3 regions of the Pseudomonas arvensis genome follow, and region 2 is predicted to be linked to each of the others. Evidence: riboswitches for the same ligand, from Rfam matches in the RefSeq annotation. Region 2 holds a riboswitch; each other region holds the start of a gene.

What was found. Region 2 has a riboswitch for cobalamin ahead of cobO (cob(I)yrinic acid a,c-diamide adenosyltransferase). Riboswitches for the same ligand answer to the same signal wherever they lie in the genome.
Region 1: it holds a riboswitch for cobalamin, as region 2 does, so the genes downstream of both, AB3G88_RS11705 (CbtB domain-containing protein) here and cobO (cob(I)yrinic acid a,c-diamide adenosyltransferase) in region 2, are expected to answer to the same signal.
Region 3: it holds a riboswitch for cobalamin, as region 2 does, so the genes downstream of both, AB3G88_RS18560 (ABC transporter substrate-binding protein) here and cobO (cob(I)yrinic acid a,c-diamide adenosyltransferase) in region 2, are expected to answer to the same signal.

Annotation. Positions count from the first base shown of each region.
Region 1 covers NZ_CP162038.1:2,598,842-2,602,109, forward strand. The annotation lists gene cobM (precorrin-4 C(11)-methyltransferase) at 1-133, opposite strand, end outside; gene AB3G88_RS11695 (cobalamin biosynthesis protein) at 204-596, opposite strand; gene AB3G88_RS11700 (CbtA family protein) at 593-1,297, opposite strand; gene AB3G88_RS11705 (CbtB domain-containing protein) at 1,309-1,497, opposite strand; cobalamin riboswitch at 1,594-1,799, opposite strand; cobalamin riboswitch at 1,842-2,042, shown strand; gene cobW (cobalamin biosynthesis protein CobW) at 2,136-3,197, shown strand; gene cobN (cobaltochelatase subunit CobN) at 3,201-3,268, shown strand, end outside.
Region 2 covers NZ_CP162038.1:4,410,229-4,413,496, reverse strand. The annotation lists gene AB3G88_RS19835 (C40 family peptidase) at 1-554, shown strand, start outside; gene AB3G88_RS19830 (C40 family peptidase) at 699-1,235, shown strand; cobalamin riboswitch at 1,283-1,536, shown strand; gene cobO (cob(I)yrinic acid a,c-diamide adenosyltransferase) at 1,616-2,227, shown strand; gene AB3G88_RS19820 (cobyrinic acid a,c-diamide synthase CobB) at 2,224-3,268, shown strand, end outside.
Region 3 covers NZ_CP162038.1:4,132,457-4,135,724, forward strand. The annotation lists gene AB3G88_RS18550 (M4 family metallopeptidase) at 1-124, opposite strand, end outside; gene AB3G88_RS18555 (DNA/RNA non-specific endonuclease) at 258-1,187, shown strand; cobalamin riboswitch at 1,225-1,418, shown strand; gene AB3G88_RS18560 (ABC transporter substrate-binding protein) at 1,534-2,544, shown strand; gene AB3G88_RS18565 (FecCD family ABC transporter permease) at 2,541-3,268, shown strand, end outside.

The sequences.
Region 1 (3,268 bases), 1.8 Mb from region 2:
GCCCCTCCAGGACCGCAGCGGGCACCAGCGAACCGGCGTAAATGATCACCGGGCAACTACGGATCAGCCGCTGGCCTTTGACGGTGATCAATTCCGGGTCGCCGGGGCCTGCGCCGATGAAGTAGACGGTCATTGGGGAGTTCCTGTCAAAAACGGGCGAGCATGAAGATTGCTCATGATCGGGGAGGGCGATTATCGGGGGTTTAACCGGCGCAGGCCAACGCAAAGGTGGCTTGGGCGGTTTTTTTGCGGGTGATGAGCAACCGGGCAGGAGCGCCGCAGAGCTGTTCCGCAAGGGCCAGGGCGGCGCTTTCGGCGATGCCGTAACAGCCCGTATGGGCGAACGCGACGGCGGACTTGTGGCTGAGTCGGTCTGCATAAGCGGCCAGTTGCTCGGCGCTGAAGCACTGCAAAGGCAGATTCAACTGCCGCGCCAGCGCCAGCAAGCCTGGCTCGTCCTGTTTGCGGTCGATGCTGGCCAGTGCGGTGATGCTGTGGCGATCAATCCCGCCCTCGGCGAGGGCGGTATCCAACAGCGCCAGCAGGGCGTGAGCCGCACAACCGCGCTGGCAACCCAGGCCGACCACGTAGGTCATGCCGAGTATTGATCGTCGCGGTTGCGGCGGAACAGCCAGGCGCTGATCAGGCCCAGGGCCAGCCAGAACGCCACGTTGGTCAGTTGCGAGGCGATTTTGAACTGCGCTTCCAGGGCTTGCGGCGCGAGCATCGCATGCACTTCCGGTTGCGGCGCGCCGATCACGTGCGGTACCGCAAGGATGGCAGCGCCGAGCACTTTGAGCAGCCAGTTGCGGCCGAACACGATGAGCGCAATCCCGGCAGCGGTGGAGGCCGCAGTGCCGATCCACCACGTCTGGCGCAGCGCCAGATCAGCGGCTGCCGTGCCCGGCAACTCGGGCGGCAGGCCCATCGTCGGTGCCAGCACAAAGGTCGCGTAACCGGCCAAACCCCACAGCAGGCCTTGTGCCGTGCGGGTGGGCGCACGCAAGGTGTAGAGGCCGGCCAGCATCAGCGCGAAACCGACCGCTACCACCAGGTTGCCACCCGTAGTGGACAGCACGCGCTGCCAGCCGTCTTCCGGCTCCCAGGCTTCGGCATCGTGGGTGTGGGCAGCAGCGCTGGCGGCGTGTTCGTGCACCACTTCGGTGGCTGCAGGGGCTTTTTCAAAGGTTTCCGCCTGCAATATCAGCGGGGCGACCCAAAAGCTTTGCAGCAGGGTCAGCAGCAGGGCGGCCAGCAAGCCGGTGAACCCTGCGGTTTGCGCAATACGCTTGATCATGTCGGCAGGTCTCAGTGGCACGGGAACGCGGCGCTGTGGCGAGTATCGTGGGCAGCGTTGTGCACCGCCTCGATATGCGAGAAACCGGCGAAATACACCAGGCACGCGCCGAGAATCGACGCACCGATGGCGGCGGTCAGGCGTTGGCTCAGGGTAGAAGTGCTGCTGGCGGAGGGCGAAGTGCTGCTGATGATCGACATGGCGCGTCCCTTTCAGGTGTCTGGGTGAAACGAGCGCATGAAAACCCCGCGAGCCAGGCACGCAGGGTTCCGAACAGCGCCCGCCCACCGCGGGTTTGTTATCTGATTTTTCGGGCCGGTCTCCGGGCTTGCGAGGGACACTGGGTCTATAAAGCATCGCCTTCCCATGCCGTACTGGCACAGTGGATCTGACGCTTCACTCGCTTACCGTTGCGGGGGCAGCACCGGACTGGTCATGGCGTGCATGATTTACCGGTTTCCCGTTTCACCCCGTGAGGGGCACCCGAAACAAGATGTGTAGGAGAGCATGGGCGGGGGACGGTAGTCAAATGCGGCAAGCCCCTGTAGCCTTGCACCTTCGAGGTTCTTCGGCCCAGGCCGAAGCTAAGAAGGGAACGCGGTTCAAGCCGCGGCTGCCCCCGCAACTGTGAAGGGTTCATCCGACTGCCACGCCACTGCCATCAACGGCGGGAAGGCGCAGTCGGCGCCGGTCTCGCGACCCGCAAGCCCCAAGCCAGGAGACCTGCCTCGCAACCGATTTTCCAATTCAACCGGGCGGGGTGATCCGGTGACGAAATCCGCTTCTGCGCCATGCCGCAGGGCCTATCGTCCCGTATGCCCGCCCCCAAGGGCATCCGATGAAAACACTGGCCAAACTTCCCGTCACCATCGTTACCGGCTTCCTCGGCTCGGGCAAAACCACCTTGCTGCGCCATATGCTCGACAACGCCCAGGGCCGTCGCATCGCCGTGATCGTCAATGAGTTCGGCGAGCTGGGCATTGATGGTGAAATCCTCAAGCAGTGCTCCATTGGTTGCACCGAAGAAGAAGCCAACGGCCGTGTCTACGAACTGGCCAACGGCTGCCTGTGCTGCACCGTGCAGGAAGAATTCTTCCCGGTGATGCGCGAGTTGGTCGCCCGTCGCGGCGACCTTGACCATATCCTTATCGAAACCTCGGGCCTGGCCCTGCCAAAACCACTGGTACAAGCCTTCCAGTGGCCGGAAATCCGCAGCGCCTGCACGGTAGACGCGGTGATTACCGTGGTCGACAGCCCGGCCGTGGCCGCTGGCACCTTCGCTGCGTTCCCCGATCAAGTGGACGCCCAGCGCAAGCTCGACCCGAACCTGGACCACGAGTCGCCGCTGCACGAGCTGTTCGCCGACCAACTGGCCAGCGCCGACCTGGTGATCCTCAACAAGTCCGATCTGATCAGCCCGCAAGACCTGGCCCGTGTCCGCCTGGAAGTCGCCGAAGAGCTGCCGCCAGCCGTGAAGATTATCGAAGCCAGCAGCGGTCGCGTACCCCTGGACGTGCTGATTGGCCTGGGTGCTGGGTCCGAAGAGCACATCGACGGTCGTCACAGCCATCACGATCACCACCACGAAGGTGAAGACGACCACGATCACGATGCGTTTGACTCCATCTCCATCGACCTGCCTCAAGCCGATGAAGCGCTGCTGCTCGACGCCTTGACCCAGCTGGTGGTGCAGCACGGCATCCTGCGCGTCAAAGGCTTCGCCGCGATCCCGAACAAACCGATGCGCCTGCTGATCCAGGGCGTGGGCACCCGTTTCGACAAACACTTCGACCGCGCCTGGACGGCCGATGAAGCCCGCATCACGCGCCTGGTGCTGATCGGCCAGGACCTCGACGCGGCCGGCCTCGAAGCGCAATTGCGCGCCGCGCTCAGCGTTTAACCCATGCACCTGCTCAGGACTCAGCCCGGTGGTTTCGTCGCGGACGACAATATTGCCGACCTTGGCCAAAC
Region 2 (3,268 bases):
AAAAGCCTCAACAACATGCCCAGGCAAAATTCGTTGCAGCGCAGTCTTCCACTGTCTATCAGGAAGCTCTTTATAAAGAAGAGCAGGCAACCGAGAAAGAACTGGCCGACTTCTCCGGCAACAAGCCTTATCAGCTTCCAGTTCTGGCCGACAGCATCCTCGAACGTGGCATGTCCCTGATCGGTACCCGTTACCGTTTCGGCGGTACCTCTGAAGCCGGTTTCGATTGCAGCGGTTTCATCGGCTATCTGTTTCGTGAAGAGGCTGGCATGAACCTGCCACGCTCCACTCGCGAAATGATCAACGTGAAAGCACCGTTGGTCGCGCGCAACAACCTCAAGCCCGGTGATCTGCTTTTCTTCAGTACTGCAGGCCGTGGTCGTGTCAGCCACGCCGGTATCTACCTGGGCGATAACCAGTTCATCCACTCCAGCAGCCGTCGCAGTGGCGGTGTTCGAGTCGACAGCCTGGGCGACAGCTACTGGAGCAAAACCTTCATCGAAGCCAAGCGTGCACTCGCCATGGCCCCGACGACAGTTACCGCTAGCAAGTAAACTTAAAGTGATACTTGAAGTTTGACGTGTAAGCGCTAGAATCCCTGGACATTGTTGTAATCCGTTCGCGCGAGCCTTGCTTGCGCGTTCTGGTTTTCAGCGTTCGGCAGCGAAAGCCGCATCCAGACCAGGATTGTTTTGCACATGTCGACGTCAGCCCGCCTTGTTCTCCTCGTGTGCGCCGCGCTGCTCAGCGCTTGCGCCAGCCGTCCACCGCCCGCTCCTGTCGCGGTCAAGCCCAAGCCGGTGTTCAACTACTCCACCCAGAATTTCTCACCTGCTGCCGAAGACGTGCTCTTCCGTGCGCTGGGCCTGGTCGGCACGCCTTATCGCTGGGGCGGCAACACGCCGGACTCGGGCTTTGATTGCAGCGGCCTGATCGGCTTTGTGTTTCGCGACGCCGCCGGGATCTCCCTGCCGCGCACCACCCGCGAACTGATCGTGATGCGCGCCCAGGACGTGAGCGAGCAGAACCTGCAAACCGGCGACCTGCTGTTCTTCGCCACCGGCGGTGGTTCGCAGGTCAGTCATGCCGGGATCTACGTGGGCGAAGGCCGTTTTGTCCATGCGCCGCAAACCGGCGGTACGGTGAAGCTGGATACCTTGTCCAAAGCGTATTGGCAGAATGCCTACCTGAGCGCCAAGCGTGTGTTGCCGGGGAATCTGGCGCGCAATCCTTAAAAGCAGCTGCAAGCTTGAAGCTTGCAGCTAGCCCCTCAACCCACTAACCTTCGCCGCTTGTTCCAGGTGCTCTGTGACCCATGGGTCGACGGAGTGAAACAGGGAAGCCGGTGAGTGAGCGCGCTTGTACACAGCGCCGCCGCAATTCCGGCGCTGCCCCCGCAACGGTAAATGAGTCAAGACGCTGCTTTTGCCACTGTATCGCTCGCGATATGGGAAGGCGCAGCGTTGGCCTGTGTGCTCTCTATAAAGAGCAGCGCCACTCATGAGCCCGGAGACCGGCCTGGATCATCCAACAGCATCACGGTGGGCGATGCTTGGCTGTCTGTTTTTTCTTTTTCCTGCCCGCCGTTTTTGTCCAGCCCCAACGGAGAGCTGCCATGACCGATACCCCCGACCGCGACGAACGCCACCTGGCGCGCATGCTGCGCAAAAAAGCCGTGATCGACGAGCGCATTGCCAATTCCCCCAACGAATGCGGCTTGCTGCTGGTACTTACCGGCAACGGCAAAGGCAAGAGCAGCTCGGCGTTTGGCATGCTCGCCCGCGCCATGGGCCATGGCATGCAGTGCGGCGTGGTGCAGTTCATCAAGGGGCGCAACAGCACAGGTGAGGAGTTGTTCTTCCGCCGCTTCCCCGAGCAAGTGCGCTTCCATGTCATGGGCGAAGGTTTTACCTGGGAAACCCAGGACCGCCAGCGCGATATCGCCGCCGCCGAAGCTGCCTGGGCGGTGTCCCGCGAGCTGCTGCAAGACCCAGCCATCGGCCTGGTGGTGCTGGACGAACTGAACATCGCCCTCAAGCACGGCTACCTCGACCTGGACCAAGTGCTCAGCGACCTGCAAGCCCGCCCGCCGATGCAACACGTGGTGGTCACCGGCCGTGGCGCCAAGCCGGAACTGATCGAGATGGGCGACACCGTCACCGAAATGGGCATGCTCAAGCACGCATTCCAGGCCGGTATCAAGGCACAGAAGGGCGTCGAACTTTGAATCAGCCCCGTCATTGCCCAGCCGTATTGATCGCCGCACCGGCGTCCGGCCAGGGCAAAACCACCGTCACCGCCGCGCTGGCGCGTTTGCACCGCAACCTGGGGCGCAAGGTGCGTGTGTTCAAATGCGGCCCGGACTTCCTCGATCCGATGATCCACGAGCGCGCCAGCGGTGCACCGGTGTATCAATTGGACATGTGGATGGTGGGTGAACAGGAAAGTCGCCGCCTGCTGTGGGAAGCAGCGGGGGAGGCCGACCTGATCCTGATCGAAGGCGTGATGGGCCTGTTCGACGGCACGCCCTCCAGCGCCGATCTGGCGCGCCACTTCGGCGTGCCGGTGCTGGGCGTGATTGATGGCACCGCCATGGCCCAGACCTTTGGCGCCCTGGCACTGGGCTTGGCGCGCTACCAGCCGGATCTGCCATTCGCCGGCGTGCTGGCCAACCGCGTCGGCACGTTGCGCCATGCGCAGTTGCTTGAAGGCAGTCTCACCGAAGGCCTGCGCTGGTATGGCGCACTGTCCCGCGAGACCGGAATCGAACTGCCGAGCCGTCATCTGGGTCTGGTGCAAGCCAGCGAACTGAATGACCTCGATGCACGCCTGGATGCCGCCGCCCAAGCCTTGGGCAGCAGTTGCGAAGTCGCCTTGCCGCCACCCGTAACCTTCGCCGCGCCTGAAGTGATCGCCGCCGAGCCGCTGTTGGCCGGTGTCCGCATTGCCGTGGCCCGCGACGAAGCCTTCGCCTTTACCTACGGCGCCAGCCTCGACCTGTTGCGGGCGATGGGCGCTGAACTGACGTTTTTCTCGCCGATCCATGACCACGCGTTGCCTGACGCCGACAGTCTCTATCTGCCCGGCGGTTACCCGGAGTTGCACCACCAGGCGCTGTCTGAAAATACCCCGATGCTCGACGCCATTCGCGCGCACCACGCGGCGGGCAAGCCGTTGCTTGCTGAGTGCGGCGGCATGCTCTACCTGCTGGACTCGCTCACCGACGTCGATGGCCACCGCGCCGAACTGCTTGGCTTGTTGCAGGGTG
Region 3 (3,268 bases), 280 kb from region 2:
CCTTGGCCCGCGTACGCAACGCGACGTCGCGCTGGGCTTTATCACCGTGGCGCGCGATCTGGTCGAGCATGTACGGCGGGATCAGGCAAAAAATCGGATTGCGATGAGGCTGGCGAACACACATTGGCTGGCTCCTTTTGCGAGGGGTGAGCGTCTGGACGACCGTTTTCAGGATAGCCGCCATGGCTTGACTCGACATTAATTGTCATCAACCTATGTTGCAGTCATGTTGATCCAACACCCGTGAGGACCGCCCGATGCCAGCACGTAAAGCCAACGCCGACCTGACCTATCGCCCCCGGCTCGCCGACCTGCGGCCGCTGCTCGCGGCCAGCCCAACCCTGTTGGAAGCCCGGGCCGCGACGCCGCGTGTTACCCCGGCCAAAGACCTGAAAAACCGCCAGGGGTACGCCGACGATTTCCTCGGTAGCTTCGAGGTGCCCTGGCCCACCGTGGCGCAGGCACTGGCGCCTGACGCGCAGCCAAAGCGCCTGGACTACACGCATTTCTCCATCACGATGTCACGCGCCCGACGACTGGCACTCTACGTGGGCGTCAATATCGACGGCGGGAAACACGTGGATATTGTGCGCAGCAACGACACCTGGGCCTACGACGGCCGCCTGCCCACCGACGCCCAGATAGGCGAAGACCTCTACGCCGGCAATGGCCTGGATCGCGGCCACTTGGTGCGGCGCCAGGATCCCAATTGGGGCGACGAGGCAAAAACCGCCAACCTCGATACGTTCCATTTCACCAACTGCTCACCGCAGATGAGCGGCTTTAACCAGAAAACCTGGCTGGAGCTGGAAGACTACATCCTCGACAACACGCAACGCTGGAAAGCGCGGGCCACGGTGTTTACCGGGCCGGTGTTCGGCGACGATGACCGCGTGTACCGGGGCGTCAAAATCCCCAAGGCGTTCTGGAAAGTGGTCGCCTACCTCAGCGACGACGGCAAGCCGTCGGCCAGTGCCTACATGATCGACCAAAGCCGCGAATTGGGTCAGCTTGAGCTGGTATTTGGCCAACTGCGGACCTACCAGCGCAGCGTGATCCAGATCGAGCAATTGACCGGCATCCGTTTCGGCAACCTGGCCGACTACGACGGGTTCAGCAACGAAGAGCGCGCCACCGGCACGCGAATTGAAGCGCTGATCCAGGGCCCCCAAGACATTCGTCTGTGAGCCACTGAACTTCAGCCTCCCTCTGCGAGGCTGAATCAACTACCATACCGCCGCCGGTTCCCCCATGGGACTAATAGGGAATTCGAAACGCCGCCCGCGGCGCCAATCGAAACTGCCCCCGCAACTGTAGGTGCCGAGCCTGCTCCTTAACGCCACTGGACCTCGTCCGGGAAGGTCGGAGCGTGGCGACGACGCATCAGTCAGGAGACCTGCCGGCCCAGCACAATCACTAACCGGCGGGGTGTCCGGGAAGGACATCCTTGCCTGCCCGACCGGCAGCGTTCGAGGGCGTATTTCCGAGCCGTACTGCCCCTGTTTCAACTACGGTTCACACGGAGATCGCCCGATGCTGCCACGCGTTATTGCCCTGATCACCGGCCTGGGTTTCTGTGCCCTGGCCCAAGCGGCGCCCACTCACTACCCGCTGACGGTCGAAAACTGCGGCAATGCCGTGACCTTCCCGCAAGCTCCTGCGCGCAGCGTGACCATCGGCCAGGCCGCCACCGAAATGCTGTATGCCTTGGGCGTCGGCGATAAAGTGGTCGGCACCTCGCTGTGGTTCAACCGTGTGCTGCCCCAGTACCAGGCGCAGAACGACAAGATCGAACGCCTGGCCAACAACGAGCCGAGCTTCGAAGCCGTGATCGCCAAGCGCCCGCAACTGGTGGCTGCCGAGCTGGAATGGGTGGTCGGCCCGCAAGGTGTGGTGGGCACCCGCGAGCAATTCCATGAACTGAAGATCCCGACCTACCTGCTGCCCTCCGACTGCGAAGGCAAGGACAACCTGGTGGGCGCCGACGGCACGCGGCTGGAGCCGTTCCGCATCGAAACCATCTACAAAAGCATCAGCCAGCTGGCCGAGATTTTCGACGTACAGGCGCGCGGCCAACAGCTCAACGATGACCTCAAGGCGCGCCTGGCCAAGTCCGTCGCCACCGTGCAGAGCAAGGGCCTCAAGCACGCCAGCGCGCTGGTGTGGTTCTCCAGCTCCGAGATGGCCAGCGACCCGTATGTGGCCGGCCACAAGGGCGTCCCCGAATTCATGCTCGAAACCCTCGGCCTGCACAACGTGGTGCAGTCCGATGAAGAGTGGCCCGCCGTCGGCTGGGAAACCATCGCCAAGGCCAACCCGACCTTCCTGGTGATCGCCCGCATGGACCGCCGCCGCTACCCCGCCGACGACCATGAAAAGAAACTCGCCTTCCTGCGCAGCGACCCGGTCACGCGCAACATGGACGCGGTGAAAAACAACCGCATCATCATCCTCGACGCCCTGGCGCTGCAGGCCAGCATCCGCACGTTCGATGGCCTTGAACAACTGGCTGGCGCCATCGACGGCTACGACCTGCACAAATGAATAAAAGCGTGATCCGCACCCTGCTCGCCCTGACGCTGCTATTGATCGCCGTACTCGCCGGCGTGGCCATCGGCGAAACCGCCATCGAGCCGCAAGTGGTGCTGCAAGTGCTCGCCAACAAACTGTGGAACGCCGGCTACCTGCTCGACCCCATCGACGAAGGCGTGGTGTGGAACTACCGCCTGACCCGCGCCCTGGTCGCCGCCGCATGCGGTGCGGGGCTGGCCACCTGCGGGGTGATCTTGCAGTCGTTGCTGCGCAACCCGCTGGCTGACCCTTACTTGCTGGGCATCAGCGCCGGCGCATCGACCGGCGCGGTATTGGTCGCGCTGATGGGCGTGGGCGGCGGGTTGATTTCGCTGTCGGCCGGCGCGTTTGTCGGCGCCATGGCGGCGTTTGCCCTGGTGATCCTGCTGGCGCGGGCCAGCAGCTCCATGAGCGGCACCGGCCAGATCATCCTTGCAGGCATCGCCGGTTCGCAGCTGTTCAATGCGCTCACCGCATTCCTGATCACCAAGTCGGCCAGTTCCGAGCAGGCCCGCGGCATCATGTTCTGGCTGCTGGGCAACCTCAGCGGCGTGCGCTGGCCGTCGGTGTGGCTGGCGGTGCCGGTGGCAGTGGCCGGCTTGGCGGTGTGCCTGTGGCATCGGCGTGCGCTGGATGCGTTCACCTTTGGCAGCGACTCGGCGGCGTCCCTCGGCATTCCGGTACGCCGCGTGCAATT